Regions from separate parts of the Lentzea sp. NPDC102401 genome, predicted to be linked through region 2. Evidence: predicted binding sites of a transcription regulator. Region 2 holds the regulator's gene; the other holds the start of a gene.

Region 1 (15,794 bases), on a different contig from region 2:
CAGGCGTCGCGTTCGGTGCCGGTGCTGATGCTGACCGCTCGGGGCGACGAGACCGATCTGCTGGTCGGGCTCGCCGTGGGGGCCGACGACTACCTGACGAAGCCGTTCTCGATGCGCGAACTGGCCGCGCGGGTGCACGTGTTGCTGAGGCGCGTGTCCCGGGCGGTGTCGTCGCAGTCGCTGGAGCTCGGTGACCTGCTGATCGATCTGTCTTCGCGCCGGGTGTCCCGTTCCGGCGTCGAGGCTCATCTGACGCCCACCGAGTACGACCTGCTGGTGTTCCTGGCTGAGCGGCCCTCCGCCGTGCAGGCCCGGGAACGGCTGCTGGCGGAGGCGTGCGGGTGGCACGAGGGAGCTTCGTCGCGGACGGTCGACTCGCACGTGAAGGCGTTGCGGCGCAAGCTCGGCGCCGACCTGATCCGGACCGTGCACGGGGTGGGGTACGCGCTGGAGGTGCCTAGCCGGCGGGTGTCTTCGTGAAGCGGTTGCTGGATCTGCTGGACCTGCTGCCGCGTCCGCTGGACTCGGTGCGGTCGATCAAGCTCAAGCTCGGGATCGTGATTGTGGTGTCCGGCTGCGTGTCGTTCGCCTACTTCCGTTACGTGACCGGGTGGTTGCCGCCTCGGACCACTTTGATCGCTCTGGTGCTGGGGCTGCTGACCTCGCAGTTGCTCGCGCACGGCATGACCTCGCCGTTGCGGGAGATGACGTCCGCTGCCCGGTCGATGGCCTCGGGGGACTACTCGCGGTCGGTGCGTGCCACGTCTTCTGACGAGGTCGGGCAGCTGGCGGAGGCGTTCACGGTGATGGCGGCCGATCTCGCCGCGGCCGACCAGCAGCGGCGGGAGTTGATCGCGAACGTGTCGCATGAGCTGCGAACACCGATCTCCGCCTTGCAGGCCGTGCTGGAGAACGTGGTCGACGGGGTGGCGTCTGCCGATGCCGCGACCATGCGGACCGCGTTGGCCCAGACCGAACGGCTGGGGCGGCTGGTCACCGAGCTGCTGGACCTGTCGAAGATCGATGCCGGGGTGCTGTCGCTGAAGCGGGAGACGCTGTCGGTGTCGTCTCTGGCGGCCGATGTGGTGGCGGAGGCCGCGGTGGCGGCTCCCGCTGCCTCGTTCTCGATCGACGTTGCCGGGGATCTGACTGTTTTCGCTGATGGGGAGCGGTTGCACCAGGTGTTGGTGAACCTGGTGGACAACGCCGCCCGGCACGGACCCACCGGGGGGTTGGTGTCCGTGTCCGGGTACGCGTCCGTGGGTGCTGTGGTGCTGGAGGTCCGGGACGAAGGGCCGGGAATCGCGCCGGCCGAGCGGTCACGGATCTTCGAGAGGTTCACCCGAGGGGAGAGGGCGGGCGGTGGCGGGACCGGGCTCGGGCTCGCCATCGCCCGGTGGGTGGTGGACCTGCACGGCGGGACGATCGCCGTGGTGGATCCCGGGTCGTGCATCCGGGTGACTTTGCCTCGCTGACCTTGTAGCTGACTTTTCGCCTGACCTCGTTCGCACCGCTGGGCGGTGTGACGGTGAAGCACGCCCGTTTCCGGGCTTGGGAGAGAGACATGACTGACTCGACGCCATCGGCTGACTCGTCTGAGACGCCTAGGGAGAAGGCCGCTGGGCGGCCGAAGTACCGGAACTTCCGGAAGGTCGGGTATCGGCCCGTTTCCGGGGAGGGGGAGCCGGCGGGCGCTGGGGGCTCGCCGGAGCCTGCGGAGGAGATGGGACAGGAGACCGAGGAGAAGCCCGGGAAGGAGGCCGCTGAGAACGTCGCCGCGGAGAAGGCCGAGGCAGGCTCACGCAGGGGTACCCCCGAGCTGGGAACCCCTGCGACTCAACCTACTCAGGAGGTCCGACAAGATCAGCCGGGCGGCGAGAAGGCTGCCGGGGCCATTGGAGAGCCCAAGGCCGCGGAAGCACCGAAGCCCACGCAGCCCTCCCAGCCCGCGAAGTCCTCCCAGCCCGCGCAGGTCGTCACCGCCACCCTGCCCCCGCCGTCCCCGTGGCAGGGTCCGCCCCGCTACCCCGCCGCAACGGCCGCCATGGCTACCCCGGGGCTCCCGTTCCTGCCCTGGTGGCGGCCACCCACGACCGGCGCGCCCGGCAAAGCCCTGGTCGCGGGCCTGATCGCAGGCCTGGCCGGCGCGTTCCTCGCCGTGCCGAACAACGGCATCGGCTGGTTCCTCGCCGGGCTGGCAGGCATCGACGGGGTCCTGTTCTACGCGGGCAAGCCGACCGTCGAGCGGGCGCTGTGGCTGGCGGGCGCGCTGGCCTTCCTCGCGATGGGCTTCTTGAGGGCCGCGGAGTGGGTGTTCCCGCTGAGCCTGATGGCGTCGATGCTGTGCGGGTCGATCGCGATGGCCGGAGGCAAGACGGTCAAGGGCCTCGTGTTCGGCGCTTTGGGCGTGGGGCTGGGCGGGTTGCGGTCCATTCCGTGGGTTGCCAAGGGGTTCCGCAGGCGGGGGCCGATCGGGATCCGGCCGTTCGTCTCCGTTGGTGTGGCGTTGGTGTTGTTGCTGGTCTTCGGGTCGTTGCTGGCCGGGGCGGACAAGAGTTTCAACGACTTCCTCGAAGGCCTCGTGCCGGATCTCGAAGTCGGCGTCTACGTGCAGAAGACGTTCTACGGCGTTGTTGCGGCGCTTGGTGCTCTGGGGGCGTGCTACCTCGTGGCGGCGCCTCCGCAGATGAACGAGGACGTGGAGGGCAAGCCCGGGACGTTGCAGCTCAAGGACTACGGGTTGCCCGTCGGCGTGCTCGTGTTGCTGTTCACCGGGTTCGTGGGGACGCAGCTCGCGGTTCTGTTCGGTGGCGAGGCCTACGTGATGAAGACGGCGGGCGTGACGTTCGCCGAGTACGCGCGGACCGGTTTCTGGCAGCTGCTGTGGGTCGCCGTTCTCACGCTCGGCGTGATCGCCGGTGTCGCGCGGTTCGCCGTGAAGAAGACGAAGCAAGAACAGTTGTGGCTGCGGGTGTTGCTCGGTTCACTGGCTGTTCTGACGCTGGTCATCGTGGCGAGTGCCTTGAGTCGCATGTGGTTCTACCAGCAGGCGTATGGCTGGACGGTGTTGCGGCTGCTCGTCATTTCGTGCGAGGTGTGGCTGGCCGTGGTGTACCTGATGGTGATCGCGAGCGGGATCTCGTTGCGCGCCAACTGGTTGCCGAAGGCGGTCGTCGCGACCGGCGCGGCCTTCTTCCTCGCGGTGGTGGCGATGAACCCCGAACGGGTGGTCGCCGACTACAACGTGTCGCGGTTCGAGGCGACGCAGAAGATCGACACCTACTACCTGTCACAGCTGTCCGAGGACGCGGTGCCGGCGTTGGTCCGGTTGCCCGCGTATGAACGCTCGTGTGCCTTGCGGTGGATGAAGAATCGCACCGTCGAGCAGGACTGGCGGGAGTGGAACCTCGCGCGCCACAACGCAAGGAAGTCACTCGAAAGTGTTGCGGTGACTGAGGTCACCTGTGAGGGTGCGTACTCCGGAGAGAGGTAGTCCGTTACGTGGCTGTAAAGTTGGTCAGCTACCAGTTGCCGAGAGGGTGAGAAGTGACGCTGACGTGACGATCGCGGCTGAACCCGTTGTCCTTCGATCGATGTTCACCGCAGGCGATGCGCCCACACCGCGCACCCTCCTGGACATCCTGCGCGCGAGTGCCGAGAAGCACCCGAACGCGCTGGCCGTCGACGACGGCACCACCGCGCTGACGTACCGCGCACTGATCACCGAAGTTCAGGAACTGTCCGAAAAACTCAACGCCGAAGGCGTCGGGGTCGGCGACCGGGTCGGCATTCGCGTGCCGTCCGGGACCGTCGACCTCTACGTCTCGATCCTGGCGACCCTCGCGGCCGGCGCGGCCTACGTGCCCGTCGACTTCGAGGACCCGGACGAGCGCGCCGAACTCGTTTTCGGTGAGGCACAAGTGAGTGCCGTGCTCGGCGAGGGCCGATCCCTTGTGCCGCACGGCACCACGCTCGGCGTGCCCGGCGAACCCGGTCTGGACAACGACGCGTGGATCATCTTCACGTCCGGTTCGACCGGTAAGCCGAAGGGCGTCGCCGTCACGCACCGCAGCGCCGCCGCGTTCGTGGACGCCGAGGCGCACCTGTTCCTGCGGGACGAGCCGATCGGGCCGGAGGACCGCGTTCTCGCCGGGCTCTCGGTCGCGTTCGACGCCTCCTGCGAGGAGATGTGGCTCGCGTGGCGTTACGGCGCCTGTCTGGTGCCCGCGCCGCGTTCGCTGGTGCGCACCGGCATGGACCTGGGTCCGTGGCTGGTCGAGCAGGAGATCACCGTCGTGTCCACGGTTCCGACGCTGGCCGCGCTGTGGCCCGTCGAGGCGCTGGACGACGTGCGGCTGCTGATCTTCGGCGGCGAGGCCTGCCCGCCAGAACTGGCCGAGCGGCTCGCCGTGGACGGCCGCGAGGTCTGGAACACCTACGGGCCGACGGAAGCGACCGTCGTCGCCTGCGCCGCCCGGATGGACGGCACCGGTCCCGTGCGCATCGGCCTGCCGCTGGACGGCTGGGACCTCGTCGTCGTCGACGCCCAGGGCGAGGTCGTGCCGATGGGCGAGTCCGGCGAACTGGTGATCGGCGGCGTCGGCCTGGCGCGCTACCTGGACGAAGCCAAGGACGCGGAGAAGTACGCGCCGCTGCCGTCGATGGGCTGGGACCGCGCGTACCGCAGCGGCGACATGGTCCGCGCCGAGCCGGAGGGCCTCGTCTTCCTCGGCCGCGCGGACGAGCAGATCAAACTCGGCGGCCGCCGGATCGAGCTCGGCGAGGTGGACTCCGCGCTGGCCGCGTTGCCCGGTATCGCCGGTGCCGCCGCTGCCGTGCGCACGACTCGCGGCGGCAACCAGATCCTCGTCGGCTACGTGGTGGTCGACGGCGAGTTCGACCAGGAAGCCGCCGTCGAGCAGTTGCGCGGCGAACTGCCTGCCGCTCTCGTCCCGTTGATCGCCGTCGTCGAGACGCTGCCGACGCGCACGTCGGGCAAGGTCGACCGTGCCGCGCTGCCGTGGCCGCTGGCGTCGATGGACACCGCGGGCGTGGTGTTCTCCGGTCTCGAAGGCTGGCTCGCGGAGCAGTGGGCCGCCGTGCTCGGCTCCGGTCCCGCTTCCGAAGGCGCGAACTTCTTCTCGTCCGGCGGCAGCTCGCTGGGCGCCGCGCAGCTCGTCTCGATGATCCGCACGCGGTACCCGAGCACGTCGGTGCAGGACGTCTACCAGAATCCGACGCTGTACAAGCTGGCCCGCCGTCTGGAGTCGTACGGCTCCACCGCTGAGGTACACGAGGTCGCGCCGACGCCGCGCTGGACCGGCGTGGTGCAGACGCTGCTGATGATCCCGCTGCTCACGATCTCCGGCGCGCGCTGGGTCGTGGGGCTGACGGCGTTGTCGAACGTGCTGGGCTGGACCTCCGTGTCGTGGTGGTGGGTCGCCGCCGGTTTCGTGGTGTTCCTGAGCCCCGCCGGACGGCTGGCGATCTCCGCCGGCGGCGCGCGGCTGCTGCTGCGCGGTGTGAAGCCCGGCGAGTACCCGCGTGGTGGATCCGTCCACTTGCGACTGTGGACCGCCGAGATGCTGGCGCGGATGTCGCGCGCCACCGAACTTTCCGGTTCCTGGGTCACGCACTACGCGCGGGCGTTGGGCGCGAAGATCGGACCCGGCGTCGACCTGCACTCGTTGCCGCCGGTCACCGGCATGCTGAAGGTCGGGCGCGGCGCCGCCGTCGAACCCGAGGTCGACCTGTCCGGCTGGTGGCTGGACGGCGACAGGCTGCGCATCGGCCGCATCCGGATCGGCGCCGGCGCGACCGTGGGTGCGCGCAGCACGCTGTTCCCCGGCGCCCGGATCGGCAAGAAGGCCGAGGTGGCGCCCGGTTCGGGTGTCGTTCGGTCCGTGCCGACCGGTCAGCGCTGGTCAGGCGTGCCCGCCACCCGTGAGGGCAAGGCGTCGCGCTCGTTCCCGTCGCGCCGTCCCACGCGGTCGCGCTTCTGGAACCTGATGTACGGCGTCTCGTCCGGCCTGCTGGCCGTGCTGCCGCTGCTGGCGGCCGCTCCGGCCCTGCTCTACGTGCTGCGCAGGCCCGTTTCCCTGACCTCGGCGCTGTGGGACGTGCCGGTCGCGTCCGCGATCTGGTTCGGCTCGTACGCGCTGATCGTGCTGGTCGCCGTGCGGCTGCTGGGCATCGGCATGCGCGAGGGCTACTACGCCGTGCACAGCCGCGTGGCGTGGGCGGCGTGGACCACAGAGCGGTTGATGAACAACGCGCGCACGGCCCTGTTCCCGTTGTACGCGTCGCTGTTCACGCCGGTGTGGCTGCGGCTGCTCGGCATGAAGGTCGGCCGCAACGTCGAGGCGTCCACCGTGGTCGCGCTGCCGAAGATGACCCGAGTGGGCGACGGAGCGTTCCTGGCCGACGACACGATGGTCGCGACGTACGAGCTTGGCGGCGGCTGGCTGCGCATCGCCACGGCCCGCGTGGGCAAGCGGGCTTTCCTGGGCAATTCGGGCATGACCGCCCCCGGCCGCAACGTGCCGAAGGGCGGACTCGTCGGCGTGCTGTCGGCGGCGCCGAAGCGGGCCAAGGCCGGGTCGTCGTACCTGGGCATGCCGCCGATGAAGCTGCCGCGCTCCGCCGAGGTGTCGGACCAGTCGCGCACGTTCAACCCGCCCAAGCGCCTCATGTGGGCGCGGGCTCTGGTCGAGCTGTGCCGGTTCGTCCCGGTGATGCTGAACGTGGCTCTCGTCGTGCTCGTGCTGTTCGCGTTGAAGGAGTTCGGGCTTTGGTGGGCCGGCGTCGTGCTGCTGGGCGCCGGTGTGGCCGCGTGCCTGGTGGCCGTCATCGCCAAGTGGACGCTCGTGGGCCGCTTCAAGGTGCGTGAGTACCCGCTGTGGTCGGCGTTCGTGTGGCGCAACGAGCTCGCGGACACGTTCGTCGAGGTGCTCGCGGTGCCGTGGCTGATCGGGTTCTCCGGTGGCACGCCGCTGATGAACCTGTGGCTGCGCTCGCTGGGCGCGTCGGTCGGCCGTGGCGTGTGGTGCGAGTCGTACTGGCTGCCCGAGGCGGACCTGGTGTCGCTGGGCGCCGGCGCGTCGGTGAACCGCGGTTGCGTCGTGCAGACGCACCTGTTCCACGACCGGATCCTGCGCATGGACCGGGTTTCACTCGCGGAGGGCGCTACTTTGGGCCCGCACGGCATCGTGCTGCCCGGCGCGTCCGTCGGCGCTCACACGACGATCGGACCCGCCTCGCTCGTCATGCGCGGAGAGGATGTACCGTCGGGAACCCGTTGGCTGGGCAACCCGATCTCCGCGTGGACATGAGCTTCTCCGTACATCATTACGCATTAGAGCTTGACTACAAGCCGCATTCCGCGCGCCTGTCCGGGCGCGCGGTGCTGCAGGCTTCCTGCACTTCGCTGTCGTCGTTCTCGCTGTCCTTCGGTCCACTGCGGATCGCGAAGGTGCTGGTGAACGGCAAACCGGCGCGCTACGGGCATTCAGGCGGTGTGCTGAACATCCGTGCGGCCGTGCGCGGGGCCTTCTCGGTCGAGGTCCGGTACTCGGGCACGCCCGTGCCGGTCTCGACGCCGGAGTGGGGCGATCTCGGCTGGGACGAGCTCACGGACGGGTCGATCGTGGCGTCGCAGCCGATCGGTGCGCCGTCGTGGTTCCCGTGCCTGGACGATCCCTCCTCCAAGGCCTCGTACCACCTGGAAGTGGTCGCGCCCTCGCCGTACACGGTGGTGTGCAACGGGGTGCTGGTCGACGGCAAGGTATCCGGCAGCACGACCAAGTGGACGTACTCGATGGCCGCGCCGATGGCGACCTACCTGGCGACCGTCCAGATCGGACAGTACGTCGAGGCGCTGCCGGACGTGTGGGCGCCGGCGCGGTTGCGCAGGCTCGTCGCACACGACTTCGGCCGCCAGAACGCCATGATCGAGCTGTTCTCGTCGTTGTTCGGACCCTACCCGTTCGCACGTTACTCGGTCGTGGTGACCGATGACGCGCTGGACGTTCCCGTTGAGGCGCAAGGGCTTTCGACGTTCGGCGCCAACCACGTCGACGGGCGCCGGGGTTCGGAACGGCTGGTGGCGCACGAACTGGCGCACCAGTGGTTCGGCAACTCGGTCGGGATCGCCGCGTGGGAGCACATCTGGCTGAACGAGGGCTTCGCCTGCTATTCGGAGTGGTTGTGGTCCGAGGCTTCCGGCGGCCGTTCCGCCGACGCTTGTGCTGCCAGCGCACGGGATCTGCTGAGGCGCCTGCCGCAGAACCTCGTGATCGGACGGCCACCACGCGCCGACTGGTTCGACGACAGGGTCTACAAGCGCGGAGCCTTGACGCTGCACGCCCTGCGCCGCGAGATGGGCGACGACTCGTTCTTCGCGTTGCTGCGGGAGTGGTGTGCCCGCAACCGGCACGGCGTGGTGACGACCGAGGACTTCCTCGCACTGGCCGGACATCGGGACCTGCTCACCCGCTGGCTCTTCAAGCCGGAGCTTCCCCTGCGCTGAACCTCCACACCAGCGGCGGACGGCCTCCCTTGGGCAGCGCCGACGCGTGCTGGCTGGTGCGGGCGAGGCCCGGCACGCGGTCCATCGTGCGGCCCAGGTTGGCGGGATAGGGCCGGTCGCCGGTCAGGGACTCGGTCACGTCGAGCGCCTGCGCCGTGGTGAACTCGGGCCCGAGCAGGCCCGCCGTGAACGGCACGTCCCGCCAGAGCTTGTCCGCCAGCAGCGGCCGGCAGTCGGCGACGATCCGGTCGTGGTCGAACGCCAGCGCGGGCACGGCGTCGAACCGGCTCCAGACCGCCACGTCACCGGTCGGCCTGGTCACCGTGGCCCACAGCGCGATCGACAACGTCGGGCCGCGCGGGTCGCGGGAAGGCTCGTCGAACGTGGCGAGCTGACCGGTCGCCGTCACGGACTCCGCGGCGAGGCCCAGCTTGCCCGTGACGGCTCTCGTGGTCGCGTCGCGCAGCCGCTCACCCCTGCCCAGCAGCACGCCGGGCAGCGCCAACTGGCCCGCGAACGGCTCCTGCGCGCGCGACGCCACCCCCACGAGCACCGCACGTGCGTCCGGATCAAACCGGAGCACGATCACGTCCACCGACACCAACGTCGACTCGATCATGTCGTGGATTGTCCCGCACCACGTAGTCCGCCCTGGTCGGCCCCGCGCCGGTGACGAGCACATCGACATCTAGCAGGTCCTCCAGGAAGGCCACGGGATCGGGAAGGTCGTCCAGGCTCGAACCCGTGGCCACCTTCAAGCCACGAGCGTCCAGGTGCGTCACGGCCAAGCCGTCGATACCCCCACAGCAATCGACGGAGTAGCGCAACAGGTTCGCGTCCAGGTGGCCGGCCCGCCAGGCACCCTGGAACTCCCCGGTGCCGTTGTGCGCCTCCGGGAACCGGTCGAGGACGGCCTGGTCCTCGGTCGGCAGCGGGCCCGCGCCGTGCCGTGTCTGGTAGGTCCTGATCACGCCGATGACGCGGGCCGGGCGTCCCTGAAGCAGCTCACGCGCGTTGCGTGGCGTGGTGGTGGACCAGGTCGTGTGCGGGTGGAAGCCGTAGGTCTCGTCCAGCAGAACGCCTTGTGCACCCTCGAAAACGAGCCTTCCGGCGTCGGCGAGCCGCCCGGCCTCGTCCGCGCTCGTGATCCGGACGGCGTCCGCGAACGAGCGGTAGAGCATGACCAGCTCGTCCACGCCGACGCCGTCGCCGATCAGCGGCTCGTAGAACCTGGCGAGCGCGTCCAGCTTGCGCCTCAACGTGGTGGGATCGAGGCAGTCACCGACGGCCGGGGCCGGACCCGGCTCGCCGATGACCTCCTGCCCCTCGACGACCACTCCCCTGGTCGTCCCCTCCAGCAGCCCGTACCAGACGGTTTCGCCGATTCCCTTGCCGCACGAACCGTGGCGATCCTTGCCCCGTGCGTTCTCGCGGGCCCGGTTCGCGGCCACGTGGAACGGGGTGGTGAGCAGCGCCTGAGCGTCGATCGACATCAGCGAGAGCGGGTCGGCGACGCCCAGCGCCTCCAGTTCGCGTGACTCGGTCGCCAGCGCGATCGGTTCGACGAGCACGTGGCGGGAGAGCCAGGTCGGCACGCCCGCGAGCGTGCCGGACCCGAACTGGCTGAAGGTGTGGTGCCGTCCGTCGGCGATCACGTTGTGCGCGGCCTGCGCTCCCCCGTTGAACCGCACGACGGTGGACACCGACCCGTCGGCGCACAGCGCGTCGACGGTGGCCCCCTTGCCCTCGTCGCCGAACCCCAGCCCGACGACGATCACGTGGTCGTTCATCAGCTCAGCGCCACGTCATCGGGGCCGTCGATGCCCAGCGGCGCGGCGGTGATCGAGCGTGCCGCGCCGCCGACGGCGACCAGCGCCTTGCCGACCGCCCTGCTCTCGGCGACCGACCCGATCTCGGCGAGGTCCACCAGGGCCTGGTCGAGATCCACCACCCGTTCCTCCATGCCGATCGTCGCGGCGATCAGCTCGCACACCGCGCCGGGATCGTCCAGCTTGAGGAAGTTCTGCCCGAGGATCGTCCGCCAGTGCTCACCGATGGAGTCGTCGTTGAAGTACGACGACTGGTTGGGCAGGATGAAGTACACGTGCCACTTGCGGGCGAGCTCGCGGTACACCGACACGGGGTCGATGTCCTGCTTGACGTCGTCGCCGATGATCCGGCGGATGTGCCTGGCTTCCAGCCGCGGCTTGTTCAGCTCGTCGCCGATGATGAACAGATATCCCTTCCGGCCCCGCTTCTGCCACGCGTCCGTGACCACGTGCCGTGCGACGAAGTACGCGGCCAGCTCGTACGACTCGCTCTTCTGCCCGCCACCGTTGCCTTCGAGGAAGATGTCCCGCAGCTGCTCGTCCATGCGGTTGTCCGACTCGAACTGGCCGACCTGCAGCGGAACGCGATCGCTGTCGGCGTCCCCGATCCCGCCGAACATCAGCTGCGGGTCGGCGAGATATCCCTTGCGCTGCAACAGTCCGTGCAACTTGCCGAGCTTGCCCTGCATGATCCGCGGCACGGCGCCCATCGACCCCGTCACGTCGAACAGCACCGCGATCGGCGTCGAGTCGGCGTGGTCGGGCGAGTCGCGGCACTCGCGGTACTCGACGTTGAGCGGGTCGAGGCTCGGCGCCGCCTTCCAGCTCGACGCGGGGTTGCCCTTGATCGAGGCGGTGTAGCCGAAGTCGGCGATTCCCTTGGCCGCACGGAAGGTCTTGGCTGCCGCGTAGGCGTTGTCATCCCACTTGCCGTGTCCCATGGTCATTCTCCCTTTGGCAGAGCGAACGGGCGGAAAACCCTTGGTCCGTAAAGTTCTTCGAGCAGGTCGTCGTACTCGCCCAGCAGGTCGGCGGCGTCAGGCCTGCGTTCCGGACGTTCCTGCAGGCAGCCTCGCGCGAAGGCTTGTTGCCGATGTTCTTCGTGTTTCAGGAGATCGAGCATCATCGTGTGTGCCATGTGGACATCCGTCGCGGCCGTGACCAGTTCTCCTGCCGCAACTTCCGGCGGGTAGCCGATGGTCCTGCTGGTCGCGAGGAGCCGCTGGTTGTTCTCGACGGCGAACGACCAGCCGGCCAGCACGATCCCGTGTTGTCCCAGGTGCACCATGACGTTCTCGGCGGTCACAGCCCCGTGCACGAGCCCGATCTGATGCGCGCCGGCCAACGCCTTGAGCAGCCTGCGATGCATCCACGCGTAGTCGCGCCCGTCCAGGCCGTGCGGGTACGCACGCTTCACGTCCGCGAGCGTCACGAACCCGTCGATGAGCGGGTCCAGCACGGTGAAAGCCCTTGAGCCCTTGGCGACATCGCCGGACGTGTCGAGCAGCCGCGGATAGTAGGGCCGCAACCACTGGTTCCGGTCGGTGAATCGCTCCAGCTCTCGCAGGGCGTGCCATTCGCCGTGCAGCAGCGGGTTGAGGGCCGGGTTGCGCACCACCTTGACCACCTGCGGCCCGTCCGCCTCGTACAGGTTGGCGATGCTGCCGACCGCGAACGGCTCGCCGATGCGGTAGACGCCGGTCCTGGTCTTCAGTTCGACGCTCGTGCTGTGGGTCCACTCGTGGTGCAGGCGGGTCAGGTTCGCCGACGCCCGGTGCGCCCGCGTGTTGTCCGGTCCGACCACGTCGGGGTGCAGGACCGAAGCCAGCGCACGGTACCGGCGCTTTGCCTGTTTGCGCAGGTCAGGATCGGTGGTGCGGGGCCCGAACAGCGCCTCGGCTGTTCTGGCGCGCTCCACCAGCTCCAGCGCCTCCGGTGTCGTGAACATGGTTTGAGTCTTGCAGACTCAAACCGAGAACGCAACGGTTGTGACCGAGGTCCCGTGAGGCGACTCATGGTGTTCCCCTCCCCAGACGCCGGGTACCCGGCCCCGATACGGGAGGAGGAACAGTGCTTTTCGTCGTCATGGGCTGCTCGGTGGCCTTCGCGTTGCTCGTGGTGGAGGTGATCCACCGCCTGGTCCGCCGCTTCACCCACAGCGGCAAGATGTACCGGCCCGGACAGGCGTTCGGGGCGTTGCTGGCCGCGCAGATAAGCCTGAGCGTGTACCCGGTCAACGCGCCGGTCACGTTGCACGCGCTGGGAATCGCGTTGATCCTGGCCGGAGCTTGGTTGCTGGCCGCGTTGATCAGCACCCTTGTGGACGTTTCGCTGTCGCGGATTCGTACTGATGTCACGGACAACCGGCACGCGCGGCGGGTGCACACGCAGATCACGTTGGTGCGGCGGCTGGTTCTGGTGGTCATCGGGGTGCTGGCGGTCGGCGCGATCCTCATGACGTTTCCCGGGGCTCGGGCTGTCGGGTCCACCGTGCTGGCCTCAGCGGCTGTTATTGGTGCTGTGGCGGCGTTCTCCGCGCAGTCGTTGCTGGGCAACCTGATCTCGGGGCTGCAGATCGCGTTCAGTGACGCGGTGCGGCTCGATGACGTTGTGGTGGTGGAAGGTGAGTGGGGGCGGGTCGAGGACGTCACGCTGACGTACGTCGTGCTGCACCTGTGGGACGACCGGCGGCTGGTGCTTCCCACCTCGTACTTCCTCAAGACGCCCTTCGAGAACTGGACGCGCACGCAGTCGGCGTTGCTCGGGACCGTGGAGCTCGATCTGGACTGGACGGTGCCGGTCGAGGCGATGCGGCAGGAGATGCGGTCCATGTTGGAGGGCAGCGATCTGTGGGACGGGCGGGTGTCCGTTCTCCAGGTCACGCAGGCCACACAGGGGTTCGTGCGGTTGCGTGCGCTGGTCAGCGCCGCTGATGCCGGGAAGCTGTGGGACCTGCGCTGTCTGACGCGTGAGCACCTGGTGGACTGGGTGCAGCGGCAGCACGGCGGCGCGTTGCCGCAGGTCAGGACCAAGGCCGTGAGCGGGGTCAAGAAGTCTCAGCCCGCCGGTGACCAGCACACGGACGCTCGGGTGTTCGGTGAGAGTCTTGACGGGGCGTTGCGGGAGCAAGCGTTTGCGGGACCGAAGCAGTGACGGTGCGAAAACAGGATGCAACCGCCCGCGGAGCTCGTTCCGTCCTCACCACATGAGAAGACCGCTCGCCGTCGCGTTTTGCGCGCTGGCTCTCGCAAGCTGTGGTACGAACGGGTCTCCAGCCGTGCCCTTGGCGGAGGTGCCGACCGTGTCCTCAGCGAAACCGGACAGGATCCGGCTCGAGCAGGCGAAGCGTGACGGCCACCTCACAGTGCCACTGATGATCTCCGTGCAGCCGGGACGCGACGAGGAGGTCGAGCAGGCACTGACGAGGCTGGGCGCGACCGTCGAGTCGCGCGATCCCAGAATCGGCTACCTGCGCGCCGAGATGCCGGTCGACAAGGTGGAAGACGCGTATCTGATCATCGGCGTGTCCAGGGTGGATCTGGACGAGCCGCTCGGCAACAAGCTGCCTGAACCGTAGAAAGCCCCAGGATCTCGTGGACCCTGGGGCTTTCTGCGTTTTCTGAGAGCTGCTAGCTGACGGACTGGATGATCACGGCACCGCCGCCGACGACGACGTCTTCGTCGGTGCGGACCTCGAGCTCACCGCGCAGCACGCGGCCGGCAGCAGGCACGCCCTGCGGCGTGATGACGCCCGTGGCGTTCCACGTCGCACCCGCCGCACGCTGGGCGTTGGTGTCCGACACGGTCAGCGTGCCGAGACCGGCCGACGTGAAGACGTCGAAGTAGTCGAACTCCGTGGTGCCCGCGGGCACCGCGTAGCCGTCCACCACGACGAGCCAGTTGCCGGCCGCCGGGTTGGCGATCGTCACCGACTCCTCGGAGTCCGCGTCCGCCGACTGACCGGCGAGCACGCACGAGCCCGTCGTGCAGTTGTAGACGGACAGGTCGAGGTCAGCGCCCTGGTCGGCGGTGTTGCCGATCGTGGCGGTGAGCCTCGTCGCGCCGGCGCCGACCGCGACCTGGTACTGCTGAACCTCCAGGTTCGCGATCGTCGGACGGGCCTGCTTCGCGCTGCCCAGCGCGGGCTGCGCCGCGAGCCGGCCGGTGAACTCGGCCTGCGTGTTCGTGACGGTGTAGGAGCGCTCGATCGGCGTGCCCAGCGTCGCGGACGCGATGGTGTCCGGGTTCGGGCTGACCGACGTGCCGAGCACGGACGCGGTCACCGAGTACGGCGCCTCGTCGGCGTCGGAGGTGCGGCGCGCCTCGATCACGATCTCCCACACACCGGCCATCGGGTTGGCCACCGTGCGGCTGGTGGGGGTGCCACCGGCACAACCGGCGCCCGCGTCCGGGTTGTAGCAGTTGGTCGACGTGTTGGAGTCGAAGCCGATGCCCTGCGGGGTGTAGCGCAGGAAGCGGACCTGGCCCTTGCCGGCCTCGGCGCCGCCGCCGGCCAGGTCGACCTTCAGCGCGCTCGTGCCCTTGGGCACGTTCACGAAGAGGCTGGTCGACTGGTTGCGCGCGATCGTGCCGGACTTGGTGACCGAGAACTTGTTGGCGGCGTTGAAGTTCTCCGCCGCGAACACGGTGTTCAGGGTCTGCGCGTCAACACCGGGGGTCTCCGGGTTGTCGAGCTGCAGGACGGCGCTGTGCACGCCCGCGGTCTTGGCCTTGACCTTGACGGCGAACTGGACTGCCTTGTTCAGCGGCAGTTCCACCTTCTTCGGCGCCGTGAACGTGCCGTCGTTGCCCTTCCAGGAAACGTTGTACGTCTCGTCGTCGTGGCCCGTGGTGCGGGTCAGCGTGTAGGTGCGGGTGTACTCCTGGCCCGCGGTCACGCCTTCACGGTCGTGGATGCCGATGCCGACGTTCGGGGTGGCGAGCAGTCCACTGAGGACGGTGTTGACCTGGACGGCCGTGGTGACCTTGTCCGGCACGGAGTGCTTGTCCAGCAACGTCCACGCGGCGTTGGTGTTGAAGAGGCCCGCGCCCTGCTCGTAGGCACCGAGGGTGCTCACGTAGTTCGCGCTGCGCTGGATCGCGTAACGCAGCTCGGCGCTGGTCGGCTTCGTGCCGTTGTGCGTGGCTTTGAACGCGCTCACGAGCAGCGCGGCGGCACCGGTCGCCTGCGGGGCGGCCATCGAGGTGCCGTTGAACATCGCGTAGCCGGCCGGGAGGGCGTAGGTGCCCGCCACCGGGCCACCCGGCTGCCAGCGCGGCGTGGTGGAGATCGCCGAACCGGGCGCGACGATGTTCGGCTTGAAGCCGCCGTCCTCGGCCGGGCCACGCGACGAGAAGCCGTGCAGGTTCTGCTTCTGCGCGGTCTTCGAGCCGTAGTTGGAGAGCCAGGTCTCCTTGGTGATGTACGAGCCGACGCT
Region 2 (15,794 bases):
TTCACGATTACGCGCGGTTCGTTGCGCCCGGTCGGTCGCGAGCAGGGCAAACCCCGCCACGCCCGCCACCGCGGCGACGGTGAACCAGACCCACGCCGGTATGCCCACAGCCAGAGCCTAGTGGGTCGGGGGCGAGGAACGAAGATCACTTCCGCGCGTCGTGAACTGGACGTGCCGAATCGGCGTGCTTCATAGCATGTCTGCCACGTTCCCGTTCACCACGCCACGCTCGTTGGACAACGAGCCGGAGGCGCAGAGACTCCTCGCCTCCGAGGGGCCCGTCGTGCTCGCGAAGATGGGTCCGATCGACATCTGGCTGGCGCTGTCGCACGCCGCCTGCAAGCAGGTCCTGACCGATCCGCGGTTCAGCCGTGAGGAGGCCACGCGCCCTGGTGGCCCCGTCACGATCCCGTCCGGGGCCAACCCGCTGGTGCTCACCTCGCTGGAGGGACGCCGGCACAACCGCATCCGCAAGCTCATGGCCTCCGCGTTCAGCCCGCGCATGGTCGCCGCACTGCGACCGCGGGTGCAGACCATCGTCGACGAGTTGCTCGACTCCCTGGAGTCACCCGCCGACCTGGTGGCGGGCCTCTGCACCCCGTTGCCGACGACGGTGATCTGCGAACTGCTCGGAGCGCCCTACTCCGACGCTCTGGACATCCGCCGGTGGACGGGCGTGCTGATGACGTCCGCGCTCACGCCGGAAGAGCTTCGTCAGGCCGAGAACGACATGCAGGGTTACCTCGCCGACCTGGTCGAGGAGAAGCGGCTTCGCCCGGACGACAAGCTGATCACCGCGCTCGTCGGGGCCCACGACGAGGGCGGCCACCTGACGTCGGCCGAGATGCTGGCGAACCTCCAGATGTTGCTGGCCGCCGGGCACGACACCACCGTGAACCAGCTGGGCAACTCGCTGCTGACACTGCTGAGGCACCCTGCGGAGTTGCGCCGGCTGATCGATGATCCGGCGTTGATCGGCACGGCCGTCGACGAACTGCTGCGGTTCTCGCGGTTGATGGCGGCGACCCTGCCTCGGGTCACCACCGAGGCCGTGGAACTGGCCGGCGTGCACCTGGAAGCCGGGGCGGCCGTACTGCCGATCCTCTCCTCGGCGAACCGGGATCCCGCGGCGTTCCCGGATCCGGATCGGCTGGACCTGGGCAGGGACGACGCCGCACCCGTCGCGCTCGGGTACGGGCCGCACCACTGCCTCGGCGCACAGCTCGCGAAGCTGGAACTGCGGGTCGCGCTGACGTCGGTGGTGAAGAGGTTCCCCGGACTGCGCCTGGCCGTCGACGAGTCCGAGCTGACGTACCGGATGGAGACCAACGTCCGTGCGCTGGTCTCGCTACCCGTGGCCTGGTGACCGCGGCACCACGACGACCTGGTCCGCGTCCTCGTAGACGACGCGGCCGGGATCGTCGCTGGTCAGTCGCTCCCATCGCACTCCGTGCGCGTCGAGGAGGGCGAGGTAACCCGGCAGCCGTTCCACCAGGTGTGTCGCCTCCGCCTTGAACCACGCGCGGGCAGCGGGGTTGACCTCCCGGTCGTAGACCGTCGGGTCGACCGTCGACGGATCGACGTAGGCGGCGTTGTACCAGGCGTTGTTGACGCGCACGAACTCTTCTTGCTCCGCGGTGAGCTCACCACGCCGGCGCAGGCCGTTCACCAGTCCGAAGACTCCGGAGAAGTTCCCGTTGGCGTTGGCCTGCGCCGCCTGATACCTCACGAACATCACGCGGTGCGGCCCACGATCAGGCCGCTGTTGTCGTCCAGCACGTCGACCCGCACGGTGTCACCGTCGCGCACCTCACCGGCCAGCAACTCCTTGGCCAGTTGGTCGCCGATCGCCGACTGCACCAGCCGTCGCAGCGGCCGGGCGCCGTAGATCGCGTCGAAACCGTTCAACGCCAGCCAGTCGCGGGCCGACGGCGTGACCTCCAGCGTCAGGCGACGGGCCGCGAGCCGGTCCGCCAGGCGAGTGATCTGGATGTCCACAATGGACGTCAGCTCCTCGGTGGCGAGCGCGTGGAAGACCACGACGTCGTCCAGCCGGTTCAGGAACTCCGGCTTGAAGTGCCGTTGCACCACGGCCATCACGGCGTCCTTGCGTTCCCGCTCGGTCAGCGACGGGTTCACGATGGTCTGCGAACCCAGGTTCGAGGTGAGCACCAGGATCGTGTTGCGGAAGTCGACGGTGCGGCCCTGGCCGTCGGTCAGGCGGCCGTCGTCGAGGACCTGCAGCAGCACGTCGAAGACGTCCGGGTGGGCCTTCTCGACCTCGTCCAGCAGCACGACCGAGTACGGGCGGCGGCGGACCGACTCGGTGAGCTGGCCGCCCTGGTCGTAGCCGACGTAGCCGGGAGGCGCGCCGACCAGGCGGGCCACCGAGTGCTTCTCGGAGTACTCGCTCATGTCGATGCGGATCATCGCCCGCTCGTCGTCGAACAGGAACGCCGCCAGCGCCTTCGCGAGCTCGGTCTTGCCGACGCCGGTGGGGCCGAGGAACAGGAACGAGCCCGTCGGGCGGTCCGGGTCCGCGACTCCGGCGCGCGTGCGGCGCACCGCGTCCGACACGACCCGCACCGCTTCGGCCTGGCCGACGACCCGGCGCGCGAGTTCGTCCTCCATCCTCAGCAGCTTGGCGGTCTCGCCCTCCAGCAGGCGGCCGGCCGGGATGCCGGTCCACGCCGCCACGACATCCGCGACGTCGTCCGGGCCGACCTCCTCCTTGAGCATCGCATCGGCCTGTGTGGATTCCGCGGCAACGGAGAGTTCCTTCTCCAGCTGGGGAATCCGGCCGTAACGGAGTTCGGCGGCGCGACCGAGGTCGCCATCGCGCTCGGCCCGTTCCGACTCGCCGCGCAACGACTCCAGCTGCTCCTTCAGGCCGCGGACGCGGTCGATGGAGCCCTTCTCGTTCTGCCACCTGGCCGTCAGCGCGGAGAGCTCCTCGCGCTTCTCCGCGAGCTCGGCGCGCAGGGCGTGCAGCCGTTCGACCGACGCCGCGTCGGACTCCTTGGCCAGCGCCATCTCCTCGATCTCCAGGCGCCGCACGGCACGTTCGACGGTGTCGATCTCGACGGGCCGGGAGTCGATCTCCATGCGCAGCCGGGACGCGGCCTCGTCGACGAGGTCGATGGCCTTGTCCGGCAGGAAGCGCGCGGTGATGTAGCGGTCGGACAGCGTGGCGGCGGCGACGAGGGCGGCGTCGGTGATGCGCACGCCGTGGTGCACCTCGTAGCGCTCCTTGAGCCCGCGCAGGATGCCGACCGTGTCCTCCACCGACGGTTCGCCGACCAGCACCTGCTGGAAGCGGCGTTCCAGGGCGGCGTCCTTCTCGATGTGCTCGCGGTACTCGTCCAGGGTCGTGGCACCGACCATGCGCAGCTCACCGCGGGCCAGCATCGGCTTGATCATGTTGCCGGCGTCCATCGCCGACTCACCGGTCGCGCCCGCACCGACGATCGTGTGCAGCTCGTCGATGAACGTGATGACCTGCCCGGCTGAGTCGGTGATCTCCTTGAGCACGGCCTTGAGCCGTTCCTCGAACTCACCGCGGTACTTGGCGCCCGCGACCATCGAGCCGAGGTCCAGGGACACGACCTTCTTGCCGCGCAACGACTCCGGCACGTCACCGGCCACGACGCGCTGCGCCAGGCCCTCGACGATCGCCGTCTTGCCGACGCCGGGCTCGCCGATCAGCACGGGGTTGTTCTTCGTGCGCCGCGACAGCACCTGCACGACCCGGCGGATCTCGGCGTCACGGCCGATCACCGGGTCGAGCTCGCCCTTGCGCGCGCGTTCGGTCAGGTCGACGCCGTACTTCTCCAGCGCCTTGTAGGTGCCTTCGGGATCGGCCGACGTCACCCGCGCCGAGCCACGCACCTTCGCGAAGGCGTCGGTCAGCGCGTCGGGCGTCGCACCGTGCCGCCGCAGCAGGTCGGCCACCTGGCCACCGTGCTGCGCGAGCCCCACGAGCAGGTGCTCGGTGGACACGTACTCGTCACCCATCTCGGTGGCGAGCTCCTGGGCCTTCCCGATCACCCGCACGGCGTCGCGCGAGAACTGCGGAGCGGACACGGTCGAGCCGGAAGCACTCGGCAACGAGCGGGAGAGCTGCTCCAGCTCCTTGCGCACCTGGGCGGGGTCGGCGCCCACGGCCGACAGCAACGGGGCGGTCAACCCGTCCGTCTGCGCCAGCAGTGCACTGAGCAGGTGCACGGAACCCACGTCCGGGTTCCCGTTCAGCGTCGCGGCCTGCACCGCCGCGGACACGGCCTGCTGCGTCTTGGTCGTCGGGTTGAAAGCGTCCATTCCTCCACCTCGTGGTCAGCCACCAGCATGGACCATCATCCCGTACAACGTCAGAAAAGTTGAGTGTGTTCCGCTCAACCTTGAAATCGGTCCAGATCACACGCCGGCTAGGCGAAGATCAGTTCATGACCTCAATCATCCACAGCATCACGATCGACGCGCGCGACTCCTACGAGATCGCCTCCTGGTGGAGCAAGGTGCTGGGCCTGCCTCTGCACCCCGACGACAACCCCGGCGACCCCGAGTCCATGATCGAACTGCCGAACGGCGTCCGCTACCTGTTCATCAACGTGCCCGAGGGCAAGGAACTGAAGAACCGGCTGCACCTGGACCTGCAGCCGGCTGACAACACCCGCGACGAGGAGGTGGAACGCCTCGTCGGCATCGGCGCGACGGTCTTCGACGATCAGCGCAGGCCCGACGGCACCGGCTGGGTGACCCTGCGCGACCCCGAGGGCAACGAGTTCTGCGTGGAACGCAGCGCAGCCGAACGCGCCGCGACCTCCTGATCGCTGTCACTCGAAAGCACCAACAGCTTGTCCACAGCGGGCACCGACTTGTCCACAATCCGCTGGTCAGTATCCACAGGCGAATCAAGCTCAGTGGCGACCGTCTGTGCACCAGAACCCGTTGGAGTGACAATTTCGTCTTCCACCGAGTCCCGCAGCGGCTGCTCCTTGATCAGCAGGACCGCGATCACCGTGAACACCGCCAGACCGGCGGCGATGAGGAACAGCTCACCCATCGCGTCGCCGTAGGAGTCCCGTACGACTGGGGAGAGGGAACCGCGGTCGAGCGTCTTCGTGCTCACCGAGGCGGCCAGCACCGCCCCGAGCACCGAGACGCCGGCCGTCCCGCCCAGCGACCGCAGGAACGTGGCCGTGGAGCTCGCGGCCCCGAGATCGGCCATCCCCACGCCGTTCTGCACGGCCAGCACCAGGTTCTGCATGGTCAGCCCCACCCCGACGCCGACCAGCGCCAGGTAGCCGCCCATCAGCACGAGGTTGGTCCGGTGGTCGATGGTCCCGAGCAGCGCCAGCCCGATGACCAGCGAGAACGAGCCCCAGACCAGGTAGCTCTTCCACCGGCCGCTCCTGGCGATCAGCTGCCCGCTCACGGTGGACGAGATGCTCAGGCCGAGCACCAGCGGCACGGTCAGCAACCCGGCCTTGGTCGGCGAGAACCCGCGCGCGATCTGGAAGTACTGCCCCATGAACACCGAGGCCCCGAACATCGCCGTGCCCACCGCGACGCCGCCCAGCATCGCCAGCACCACGGTCCGGTTCTTGAACAGGTGCAGCGGGATGACCGGCGCGGACGCCCGCCGTTCCACGAAGTAGGCACCCACGATCGCGAGCACCGCACCGGCGACGAACAGCGCGCTCTCCGCGCTGATCCAGGCGAAGTCCTTGCCCGCGAACGACACCCACATCAGCACCAGGCTCACGCCGCCGGTGATCAGCGTGGCACCCAGGTAGTCGATCTTCACGTGCTGCTTGCGGACCGGCAGGTGCAGCGTCTTGTGCAACACGGCCAGCGCCACCAGCGCCAGCGGCACGCAGACGAAGAAGCACCAGCGCCAGCCGGGCCAGTCGACGAGGAACCCGCCGACCAGCGGCCCGCCCACGGTCCCCGCCGAGATCACCATGCCGGTGTAGCCGCTGTAGCGGCCGCGTTCGCGCGGGCTGAGCAGCGCGCCGACGACGACCTGCCCCAGGGCCTGCACACCACCCATCCCCAGCCCCTGGAGGACCCGGAACGAGATGAGTTGCTCCATGTTCTGACTGAACCCGGACAGCACCGAGCCGACGACGAAGATCACGATCGCCGCCTGCAACAGCTTCTTCTTGTCGAACAGGTCCGCGAGCTTGCCCCACAGGGGCGTGCTGGCGGTGGACGCGAGGAGCATCGAGGTGATGACCCAGGTGTACTGGGTCTGCGTGCCTTTGAGCTCGGCCAGGATCGTCGGGAGAGCGTTCGAGACGATGGTGGAGCTGAGGATCGCGACGAGCAGCGCCACCCAGATGCCGGACAGCGCTTCGAGGATCTCCCGATGCGACGAGGGCCGGTTCAAGCACACCTCCAGTAGTTAGTTGATGCCATACAACTATATCTGGAGATAGTTAGCTAGGCCAACTAATTCGGTGGCTGATGGGTCACACCCCAGCGTCGCGCCGCCCGCTCGAGCCGCGGTCTCGCCCGACCTCACGCGACAGCCCCCGCCACCCGCGCGAAGACGCGGATGACGGGGGCTGCGAGCAGCGGTTCAGCTGTCGGCGTTGCTCATCCGGTCCGCCTTGACCCCGAAGAAGTCGCCGCCCTTGCTCTTGACGTCGTCGGTGCCCCAGTTCCGGACGCGGTCGACCGGGACCATCCGCGGGATGTGCTTGCGGCAGTGGACGTAGGCCTCCTGCACCTCGACCACCACCCAGCGCTCCACCTTCTTGTCCTCGGTCTCGAACTCCTCACGAGGCACGATGCGGGCGCGGCCGTTCACGTGCAGCCCGATCAGGTCGTCGGCGAAGTCCACCATCAGCATCCCGACGTGCGGGTTCTCCATGATGTTGCCCAGCGAGGCCATCACGCCGTTGCCCCGGTACTCGGGGTAGGCGACGGTCCGCGAGTCGATCACGCGCAGGAACCCCGCCGGGCCCGCCCGCAGCGTCGAGTCGCACTCCCCGTCGGCGTCAGCGGTCGAGATGAAGGCCATCTCCATCCGGCCGACGAACTCGGCCATCGCGGGGTTGAGGTGGTCCAGCACCTGGTCCGTGTAGAAGCGCGTAGCGCGATCGGACGTCTCCAGGGCACATTGGAGGAAGTGCTCACCGCGTGAGCCGGGAAGCTCGTCACGGTCAGGTGAGGTGGTATCAGTCAACTCAGGCAGGGACACGCGCCCAACCCAAGCACGCAAGCACGCAACCCGGTACAGACGGACCCTCACATTCACACTGTTGCGGTAACAACTACTCACCTAGAGTGACCATGCTTCGCTCAAAGGTGGCATCAAGGAGTCAAACAGCCCGATCAGGGGTTACTGTCCACCCTGTCGGGGGACGGATGCTTGACGAGGACGAACAGCGCCTTGCCGGCGCCACTGAACGCCAATGAGAACGTGGAGACTGCGCGCGGACCATGACTGCGAACGCTGTGCTGAGCCCCATCCCTACCCCGCCCCACCGAGAACCCCCGCCTGGTGTCACCGCGATGGTGCGGATGATCCGGGAGAGCTTCGCGGTGGTGGAGCCGCACTCCGAAGAAGTGGCGAAGTTCTTCTACGGAATGCTCTTCTCGCTCTCGCCTGCCACACGCGAGATGTTCCCCGCGAACATGGAGGTGCAACGCAGCCGTCTGCTGCGCGCCCTCGTGCACGTGGTGCAGATGGTCGACCGCCCGGACGACCTCATCCCCTTCCTGCGTCAGCTGGGTCGTGACCACCGCAAGTTCGGTGTCATCAACGTCCACTACGAGGCGGTCGGGACCGCACTGCTGTCCGCGGTGAAGAAGTTCTCCGGCGCCGCCTGGACGCCCAAGGTCGAGATGGCGTGGGCCGAGGCCTACACCCTCATGGCCAGGGCGATGCAGGAGGCGGCCGACGCCGACAACGGGCCCGCGTACTGGCACGCGACGGTGCTGGAGCACCAGCGCGTCTCGTGGGACCTGGCCGTCGTCCGGCTGCAACCGGACCACCCCGTCAGCTACAAGGCCGGTCAGTACGTCAGCGTGGAGACGCCGCAGCGCAAGCGCCTGTGGCGGTACTACTCGCCGGCGAACGCACCGCGCGAGGACGGCGTCATCGAGTTCCACATCCGGTCCGTCGACGGCGGCTGGGTGTCCCGTTCGGTGGTCGGCCACACGCAGGCCGGCGACACCTGGCGGATCGGACCGCCGATGGGACGTCTGTCGGTCGACCGCACGGCCGGCTCGGACATCCTGATGGTGGCCGGTGGCACGGGCGTCGCGCCGATGCACGCGATCATCGACGAGATGGCGCAGTTCGGCGAGAACCCGCGCGTGCACCTGTTCTACGGCGGCCGCACCCGCGAGGACCTCTACGACCTGGACAACCTGCAGCGCATCGCGACCACGAACCCGTGGCTCACGGTCGTGCCGGTGCTGGAGTCGGACCCCGGCGTCCGAGGTGTTGAGCAGGGCAGCCTCGCCGACGTGGTCACCCGTTACGGCGCGTGGGAAGAGCGCGACGTCCTGGTCTGCGGCAGCCCAGCCATGATCAGATCGACGGTGTCCCGCATGCTCGTCGCCGGAACTCCTCTCGACCGGATCAAGTACGACCCGTTCACGCTGGACTAAACTCGGCACGTCGTAAGCGACTGGCGTGCCGAGGGTGGAACTGACCACCGGGAAGCGACGGCCGAGCGCACCGAACGCCTGGGTGCCCGGCACGGAGTGATGCCGTGCTGCGCGAAGTCGATCCCGAGATCGCCACTCTCATCCAGGCAGAGGAACGCCGTCAGGCGAGCAAGCTGCGCATGATCGCGTCCGAGAACGACGTGTCGGCCGCCGTGCTCGAGGCGACCGGCTCGGTGCTGACCAACAAGTACTCCGAGGGCTACCCCGGCAAGCGGTACTACGAGGGCCAGCAGGTCGTCGACCAGATCGAACAGCTCGCCATCGACCGGGCGAAAGCGCTGTTCGGCGTGGAGCACGCGAACGTCCAGCCGCTGTCCGGCGCCCCGGCGAACCTCGCCGTCTACCTGGCGTTCCTGCAGCCCGGCGACACCGTGATGGGCATGTCCCTGCCGATGGGCGGTCATCTCACGCACGGCTGGACTGTGTCCGCGACCGGCAAGTGGTTCAACGCGGTCCAGTACGAGGTCCGCAAGGACACCGGTGTCGTGGACATGGACGAGGTCAGGGCGCTGGCCCAGGCCGAACGCCCGAAGGTGATCTTCTGCGGCGGCACCGCCATCCCTCGCACGATCGACTTCCCGGCGTTCGCGGAGATCGCCCGCGAGATCGACGCGATCCTGGTGGCCGACATCGCGCACATCGCCGGACTCGTCGCGGGCGGCGCGCACCCGTCGCCGGTCGGGCACGCACCGGTGATCACCACGACCACGCACAAGACGTTGCGCGGCCCGCGTGGCGCGATGATCCTGTGCGACGCCGAGCACGCGAAGGCGATCGACCGGGCCGTGTTCCCCGGTCTGCAGGGCGGTCCGCACGACCACACGACGGCCGCGATCGCCGTCGCGCTGCACGAGGCGTCGCAGCCGGAGTTCCGCGAGTACGCGCACATGATCGTGAGGAACGCGCAGGCGCTCGCGGAGGCGTTGCTGGAACGCGGCTTCGACCTGGTGTCCGGCGGCACCGACAACCACCTGGTGCTGATCGACCTGACGTCCAAGCTGATCGGCGGCAAGCCGGCCGCGCGGGCCCTGGACCGGGCGGGCATCGAGCTGAACTACAACGCGGTCCCGTTCGACACCCGCAAGCCGTTCGACCCGTCCGGCATCCGGCTGGGCACCCCCGGCATCACGACGCGCGGCCTCAAGCCGGAGCAGATGCCGTTGATCGCGAACTGGATGGACCGCGCGATCGCCGCCCACGACGACGACCAGGCGCTGGACCGCATCGCCGCCGAGGTCGGGGAACTACTCGGCACCCTCTAGCGAGGCGACGGCCTCACGCACCTCGCCGAGCGTCCGGCGGGCGACTTCCGCGAAGTCCCCGCCGGTCTCCAGCCAGCGCTCGTAGCCGCGGTTGAACGCCAGCACGCCCAGCTCGGCGGCCACGGCGGCGTCGAGCTCCGGCACTCCGCGCTGCTTCAGCGCGTCCGTCATCGCGATGACGAACCCGACCATCTTCAACGCGGACCGCTCGCGCAGCTCGTCGTTGCTCGCGATCACCTCCAGCCGCTGCGGCCCGTGCGCCCGGCGTTCGTCCGTGAACGTCACCGCTGTCGCCACCAGCGCCGCCTCGACCACCTCCAGCGGCCTCGCTTCCGCGGGTGCGGCGGCGATCGCGCCGGTCATCAGGTCTGCCAGCACGTCCTGGCCGCCGAACAGCACCTCGCGCTTGTCCCGGAAGTGCCGGAAGAACGTGCTCTTCGTGAGGCCCGCACGCTCGGCGATCTGCGCGACGGCGGTGTTCTCGTACCCCTGCTCGCTGAACAGGTCGAGTGCGGCGCGCACCAACCGCTCCCGCGCGTCCGGCTCCCATCGACCCATGCCCCCATCCTAAGTGATGCGACTTAGTCTCATCACTCTGCTACGGTTGATGAGACCAAGTCCCATCACTTGAAGGAAGTGTCATGAAGGTCTTCGTCACGGGTGCCAGCGGCCACGTCGGCTCGGCACTGGTCCCAGAACTGCTGAACGCGGGCCACGAGGTCGTCGGCCTGGCCCGTTCGGACGCGTCCGCCGCCAAGCTCGAAGCCCAGGGCGCCGGCGTGCGGCGCGGCGATCTGGACGACCTCGACGGACTGCGCAAGGGCGCGGCAGAGGCGGACGCCGTGATCCACCTGGCGTTCAAGCACGAGGAGATGTACGCGGGCGACTACCAGGGTGCCTCCGACGCCGACCTCGCCGTCGTCCGGGCGTTCCTGGACGAGCTCGCCGGTACCGGCAAGGCGCTGATCGGCACCGCCGGCACGCTGGCGTACTCGGGCCTGGGCCGCACCGCCACCGAGGAGGAGCGGATCTCGAGCGAGGGCCCGCGCGGCGCCGCCCGCAACGCGATCCTCGACGCCCAGGACGTCCGCGGCTCGGTCGTCGTACTGCCCCCGACCGTCCACAGTGCACTGGACACGGCCGGCTTCATCCCGATCCTGGTCAGGACCGCCCGCGCCACGGGGATTTCCGGCTACCCCGGCGACGGCACGAACCGCTGGTCGGCCACGCACACGCTGGACGCGGTGAGGCTCTACCGGCTGGCCGCGGAGAAGGCTCCGATGGGCTCAGTGCTGCACGCGGTCGCCGAGGAGGCCGTGACGATGCGGGAGATCGCCGAGGTCATCGGCCGGAAGCTGAACGTGCCCGTCGAAGCCATCCCGGCGGAACGCGCCCAAGAGCACTTCGGACCGCTCGCGTTCATGGTCTCGCGGGACGCACCGACGTCCGGTGCGCGCACGAAGGCGTTGCTGGGCTGGGAACCGAAGGAACCCGGCATCTTGGAGGACCTGGAGGCCGGGTTCTACTTCGAGCAGAGCTGAGCTTCGAGTTTCAGGTGGGCCTCGGACAGGACGCCGTCGGGGTCCGGTCCGGCCAGAGCGGATTCCTCAAGCACGGCAAGGGTTTCCGTTCGGCGCAGCCACGTGGTCAACGGTCCAACGTCTGGACCTTCGCGCACGAGTCCCGCCAGCGCGATCGGCGTCGCGAGGAAGTAGTCCTGCACGGCCGAACGCTCCCGCGGATCGCCCTTCGCGTGAGTCTCGGCCACCAGGCGCAGCCAGAAGAAGTCCGCTTCGAGCTCTCCGAGCGCGATCAGTTCCAGCACACGCGGAAGCAGGTACCGCACGAAGGTCTCGTCGCCGATCGTGCCCGACTTCAACCAGAACTTCTCGACCTGGCCGGAAGTCAGCTCCCGCAACGGCACGGTGGTGAAGGGCGCGACGCTCGCCGCGTCCACGCAGTGGTCGCAGAAGTCGACCACCCTGGGACGCGGCGTCGCGAAAACCTCGTAGACGCGCTCGATCACTTGCGCGGCTTGGGTTTCCACACGACCAACGCGGTCTCCTGCCGGATCGGCACGAGGTCACGCCGGTAGGAGGCGTGTACAGCGGCGGCCGTGGAATCGGCCGCCGCCAACGCCTGTGCGAGTTCCTGCTGGAGTTCGGCGACCCGCGATCGCAGAGCGTCGACCTGGTTCTCCAGGTCGATGATCCGCTTGATGCCCGCGAGGTTCACGCCCTCGTCCTGCGAGAGGCGCTGGACTTCGCGCAGCAACACGATGTCGCGCATGGAGTAACGGCGGCCGCCACCGTTCGTGCGGCCCGGCGAGACCAGACCCAGCCGGTCGTAGGACCGGAGGGTCTGGGCGTGCAGGCCCGACAGCTGGGCCGCCACCGAGATCACGAAGAACGGCGTGTCCTCATCGGTCCCCGGAGGGAACGGAAAACCCACCGGACTCACCGCCCTTCAAGGAGTGCGTTCAGATCGCCTCGCGGATCGTGGTCCTGCGTCACGTCGGCATACGCCTCGAGTGCCTTGCGTGCCTCGGACGACAGGTTGTTCGGCACCGCGACCTCCAGGGTGATCAGGAGATCGCCCGCGGTCCCGTCCCGCTTCGTGATCCCCTTGCCCCGCGCCCGCAGCACCCGCCCGGAGGCGGTGCCGGCGGGCACCTTCAAGGAAACCTTGCCGTCGAGGGTCGGCACGGTCAACGTCGATCCCAGAGCGAGCTCGGAGAACGTCATCGGCGCCGTCAGCGTCAGGTCGTTGCCCTGACGGCCGAACACGCTGTGCGGGTTGACGTGCACGCGCACGAACAGGTCGCCGTTCGGACCGCCGTTGCGGCCCGGTTCGCCCTGTCCCGCGAGGCGTATCCGCTGGCCGTCGTCGACACCCGACGGGATCCGCACGGTCAGCGTGCGGGTACGGGTGCTGACGCCGTCGCCACCGCACTCGGGGCACGGGTCGTCGATGATCCGGCCCGTGCCGCGGCAGTCGCGGCACGGCTCGCTGAACGCGAACGCACCCTGCGACCGCGTGACGAGTCCGGAGCCCGTGCAGGTCGCGCAGGTGTGCGGCGTGGTGCCCGGCTTGGCGCCGGAACCACCGCACGTCGCGCAGGCGGCGGGGGACGACAGGCGCAACGGCACCGTCGCCCCCTTGACCGCCTCGGTGAAGTCGATGCGGACGTCGGTCTCGACGTCCTCACCACGACGCGGACGCGTGGCCGACCCGGGAGTCGCGCCGCCACGCCGGTTGAACAGGCCGCCGAGCAGATCGCCCAGGCCGCCGCCACCGGTGTTCTGCGCGGCACGGCCGAACAGGTCGTTCACGTCGAACCCGCCGGAGCCGAAGCCACCGGAGCCCGGGAAGCCACCACCGCCCGCGAACAGGCGGCGGGCCTCGTCGTACTGCTTGCGCTTGGCCGGATCCGACAGCACGCCGTAGGCCTCGGAGACCGACTTGAAGCGGGCCTCGGCCTTGGCGTCACCGGGATTCGCGTCGGGGTGCAGCTCGCGGGCGAGCTTGCGGTACGACTTCTTGATCTCGTCCGCTGTCGCCTCGGAGGAGACGCCCAGCTCGCGGTAGAAGTCCTTCTCGATCCAGTCCCTCTGACTCACCGGACGGCTCCTCCTTCCCCTAGAGGAATAGAAATCAGGCTTCTTCGGACGACGCGGCGGGCTCGTGGTCGGTCACCGCGACGAGCGCGGGCCGGACGAGCTTGTCGCCGAAGGTGTAGCCACGACGCAGGACGGCGGTGACCGTCGGGCCGTCGACGTCCGGGGACGTGCTGTGCTGCACGGCCTCGTGCACCGACGGGTCGAACGCCTCGCCGTCGTGCGCGAACGGCTCCAGGCCGGTCTTGGCGAGCGTGGACACGAGCTTGTCCGCGACCGCCTTGAACGCACCGGTCAGGTCGCCGTGCGCGGCGGCCCGCTCGATGTCGTCCAGCACCGAGAGCAGTTCGGAGGCGACGGACGCCTTCGCGTTGTTGATCACCGCTTCGCGGTCGCGTTCCACCCGCTTGCGGTAGTTCGCGTACTCGGCGGTGAGCCGCTGGAGGTCGGCGGTGCGCTCGTCGAGCTGGGTCTTCAGCTCGGCGGCCACCTCGTCCACGACCTCGGCGACCAGAGGTTCGGCCGGAGCAGTGCCCTCTTCCTCGGCGACGTGGGCCGGCGGCCGGACCTCACCCGTTTCGGGGTCGATCCGGCGCCGGTCGTTCACGACGACCTGAGGCTGCTCCTCGTCAGGGGCGGCATGCCTCGGTTCGGTCACTTCTTCTCGTCCTCGTCCACGATCTCGGCGTCGACGACGTCGTCGTCCTTCTTGGCACCGGCACCCGCACCGGCGGCACCCGGCGCGTCAGCACCAGGGGCCTCGGCACCGGGAGCACCCGGCGCGTTGGCGTAGATGGCCTGGCCGATGGCCTGGGACTCGGTCGCGAGCTTCTCGACCGCCGTCTTGATGGCGTTGATGTCGGTGCCCTTGAGCGCCTCGTTCGCCTCGGCGATCGCGGCGTTGACCTTGTCCTTGATCTCGGCCGGGAGCTTGTCGTCGTTCTCCTTGACGACCTTCTCCGTCTGGTAGACCAGCGTCTCGGCCTGGTTGCGGACCTCGGCCTCCTCGCGGCGGCGCTTGTCCTCCTCCGCGTGGGCCTCGGCGTCCTTGACCATGCGGTCGATGTCGTCCTTCGGCAGCGCGGAGCCACCGGTGATCGTCATCGACTGCTCCTTGCCGGTGCCCAGGTCCTTCGCCGACACGTGGACGATGCCGTTCGCGTCGATGTCGAAGGTGACCTCGATCTGCGGCACGCCACGGGGGGCGGGCGGCAGGCCGGTCAGCTCGAACATGCCGAGCTTCTTGTTGTGCGCCGCGATCTCGCGCTCGCCCTGGAAGACCTGGATCTGCACGGACGGCTGGCTGTCGTCGGCCGTCGTGAAGGTCTCGGAACGCTTCGTCGGGATCGTGGTGTTGCGCTCGATCAGCTTGGTCATGATGCCGCCCTTGGTCTCGATGCCCAGAGACAGCGGGGTGACGTCGAGCAGCAGGACGTCCTTGACCTCACCCTTGAGGACACCGGCCTGCAGGGCGGCGCCGACGGCGACGACCTCGTCCGGGTTCACGCCCTTGTTGGGCTCGCGGCCGCCGGTCAGCTCCTTCACGAGCTCCGCGACGGCGGGCATGCGGGTCGAGCCACCGACGAGCACGACGTGGTCGATGTCGCCGACGGAGACGCCGGCGTCCTTGATCACGTTGTTGAACGGCGCGCGGGTGCGCTCGAGCAGGTCGTTCGTGATGCGCTGGAACTCGGCGCGAGACAGCGTCTCGTCGAGGAACAGCGGGTTCTTGTCGCCGTCGACGGTGATGTACGGCAGGTTGATCGAGGCGTTGTTGGAGCTCGACAGCTCGATCTTGGCCTTCTCCGCAGCCTCACGGATGCGCTGGAGGGCCATCTTGTCCTTGGTCAGGTCGATGCCGTTGGCCTGCTTGAAGCGCTCGACCAGCCAGTCGACGACGCGCTGGTCCCAGTCGTCGCCACCGAGGTGGTTGTCACCGGAGGTCGCACGGACCTCGACCACGCCGTCGCCGAGCTCGAGCAGCGAGACGTCGAACGTGCCGCCACCGAGGTCGAAGACCAGGATGGTCTGCTCCTTCTCGCCCTTGTCGAGGCCGTAGGCCAGAGCGGCCGACGTCGGCTCGTTGACGATGCGGAGCACGTTGAGACCCGCGATCTGGCCGGCCTCCTTGGTGGCCTGGCGCTGCGCGTCCTCGAAGTAGGCGGGGACGGTGATGACCGCGTCGGTGATCTCTTCGCCCAGGTACGCCTCGGCGTCGCGCTTGAGCTTC

The links. The regulator HspR, encoded in region 2, represses chaperone genes until heat shock. The targets are predictions, from matches to a motif close to ANNTTGAGTNNNNNNNACTCAANNT.
Region 1: a site for HspR is predicted at 12,305-12,329, ahead of ACIRG5_RS31750 (adenylate cyclase). Genes of this name have one in related genera too.

Annotation. Positions count from the first base shown of each region.
Region 1 is NZ_JBIWKS010000010.1:261,854-277,647, forward strand. It holds gene ACIRG5_RS31710 (response regulator transcription factor) at 1-480, shown strand, start outside; gene ACIRG5_RS31715 (ATP-binding protein) at 477-1,475, shown strand; gene ACIRG5_RS31720 (DUF4153 domain-containing protein) at 1,724-3,493, shown strand; gene ACIRG5_RS31725 (Pls/PosA family non-ribosomal peptide synthetase) at 3,594-7,331, shown strand; gene ACIRG5_RS31730 (M1 family metallopeptidase) at 7,328-8,527, shown strand; gene ACIRG5_RS31735 (NUDIX hydrolase) at 8,502-9,146, opposite strand; gene ACIRG5_RS31740 (adenylosuccinate synthetase) at 9,097-10,317, opposite strand; gene ACIRG5_RS31745 (hypothetical protein) at 10,317-11,297, opposite strand; gene ACIRG5_RS31750 (adenylate cyclase) at 11,300-12,304, opposite strand; gene ACIRG5_RS31755 (mechanosensitive ion channel family protein) at 12,427-13,509, shown strand; gene ACIRG5_RS31760 (hypothetical protein) at 13,658-13,933, shown strand; gene ACIRG5_RS31765 (S8 family serine peptidase) at 13,986-15,794, opposite strand, start outside.
Region 2 is NZ_JBIWKS010000003.1:553,063-568,856, reverse strand. It holds gene ACIRG5_RS13420 (hypothetical protein) at 1-108, opposite strand, end outside; gene ACIRG5_RS13415 (cytochrome P450) at 197-1,366, shown strand; gene ACIRG5_RS13410 (hypothetical protein) at 1,349-1,735, opposite strand; gene clpB (ATP-dependent chaperone ClpB) at 1,735-4,317, opposite strand; gene ACIRG5_RS13400 (VOC family protein) at 4,443-4,826, shown strand; gene ACIRG5_RS13395 (MDR family MFS transporter) at 4,724-6,391, opposite strand; gene ACIRG5_RS13390 (pyridoxamine 5'-phosphate oxidase family protein) at 6,584-7,207, opposite strand; gene ACIRG5_RS13385 (FAD-binding oxidoreductase) at 7,522-8,625, shown strand; ZMP/ZTP riboswitch at 8,632-8,716, shown strand; gene glyA (serine hydroxymethyltransferase) at 8,730-9,947, shown strand; gene ACIRG5_RS13375 (TetR/AcrR family transcriptional regulator) at 9,930-10,505, opposite strand; gene ACIRG5_RS13370 (SDR family oxidoreductase) at 10,589-11,488, shown strand; gene ACIRG5_RS13365 (hypothetical protein) at 11,470-11,973, opposite strand; gene ACIRG5_RS13360 (heat shock protein transcriptional repressor HspR) at 11,970-12,398, opposite strand; gene dnaJ (molecular chaperone DnaJ) at 12,404-13,567, opposite strand; gene grpE (nucleotide exchange factor GrpE) at 13,602-14,222, opposite strand; gene dnaK (molecular chaperone DnaK) at 14,219-15,794, opposite strand, start outside.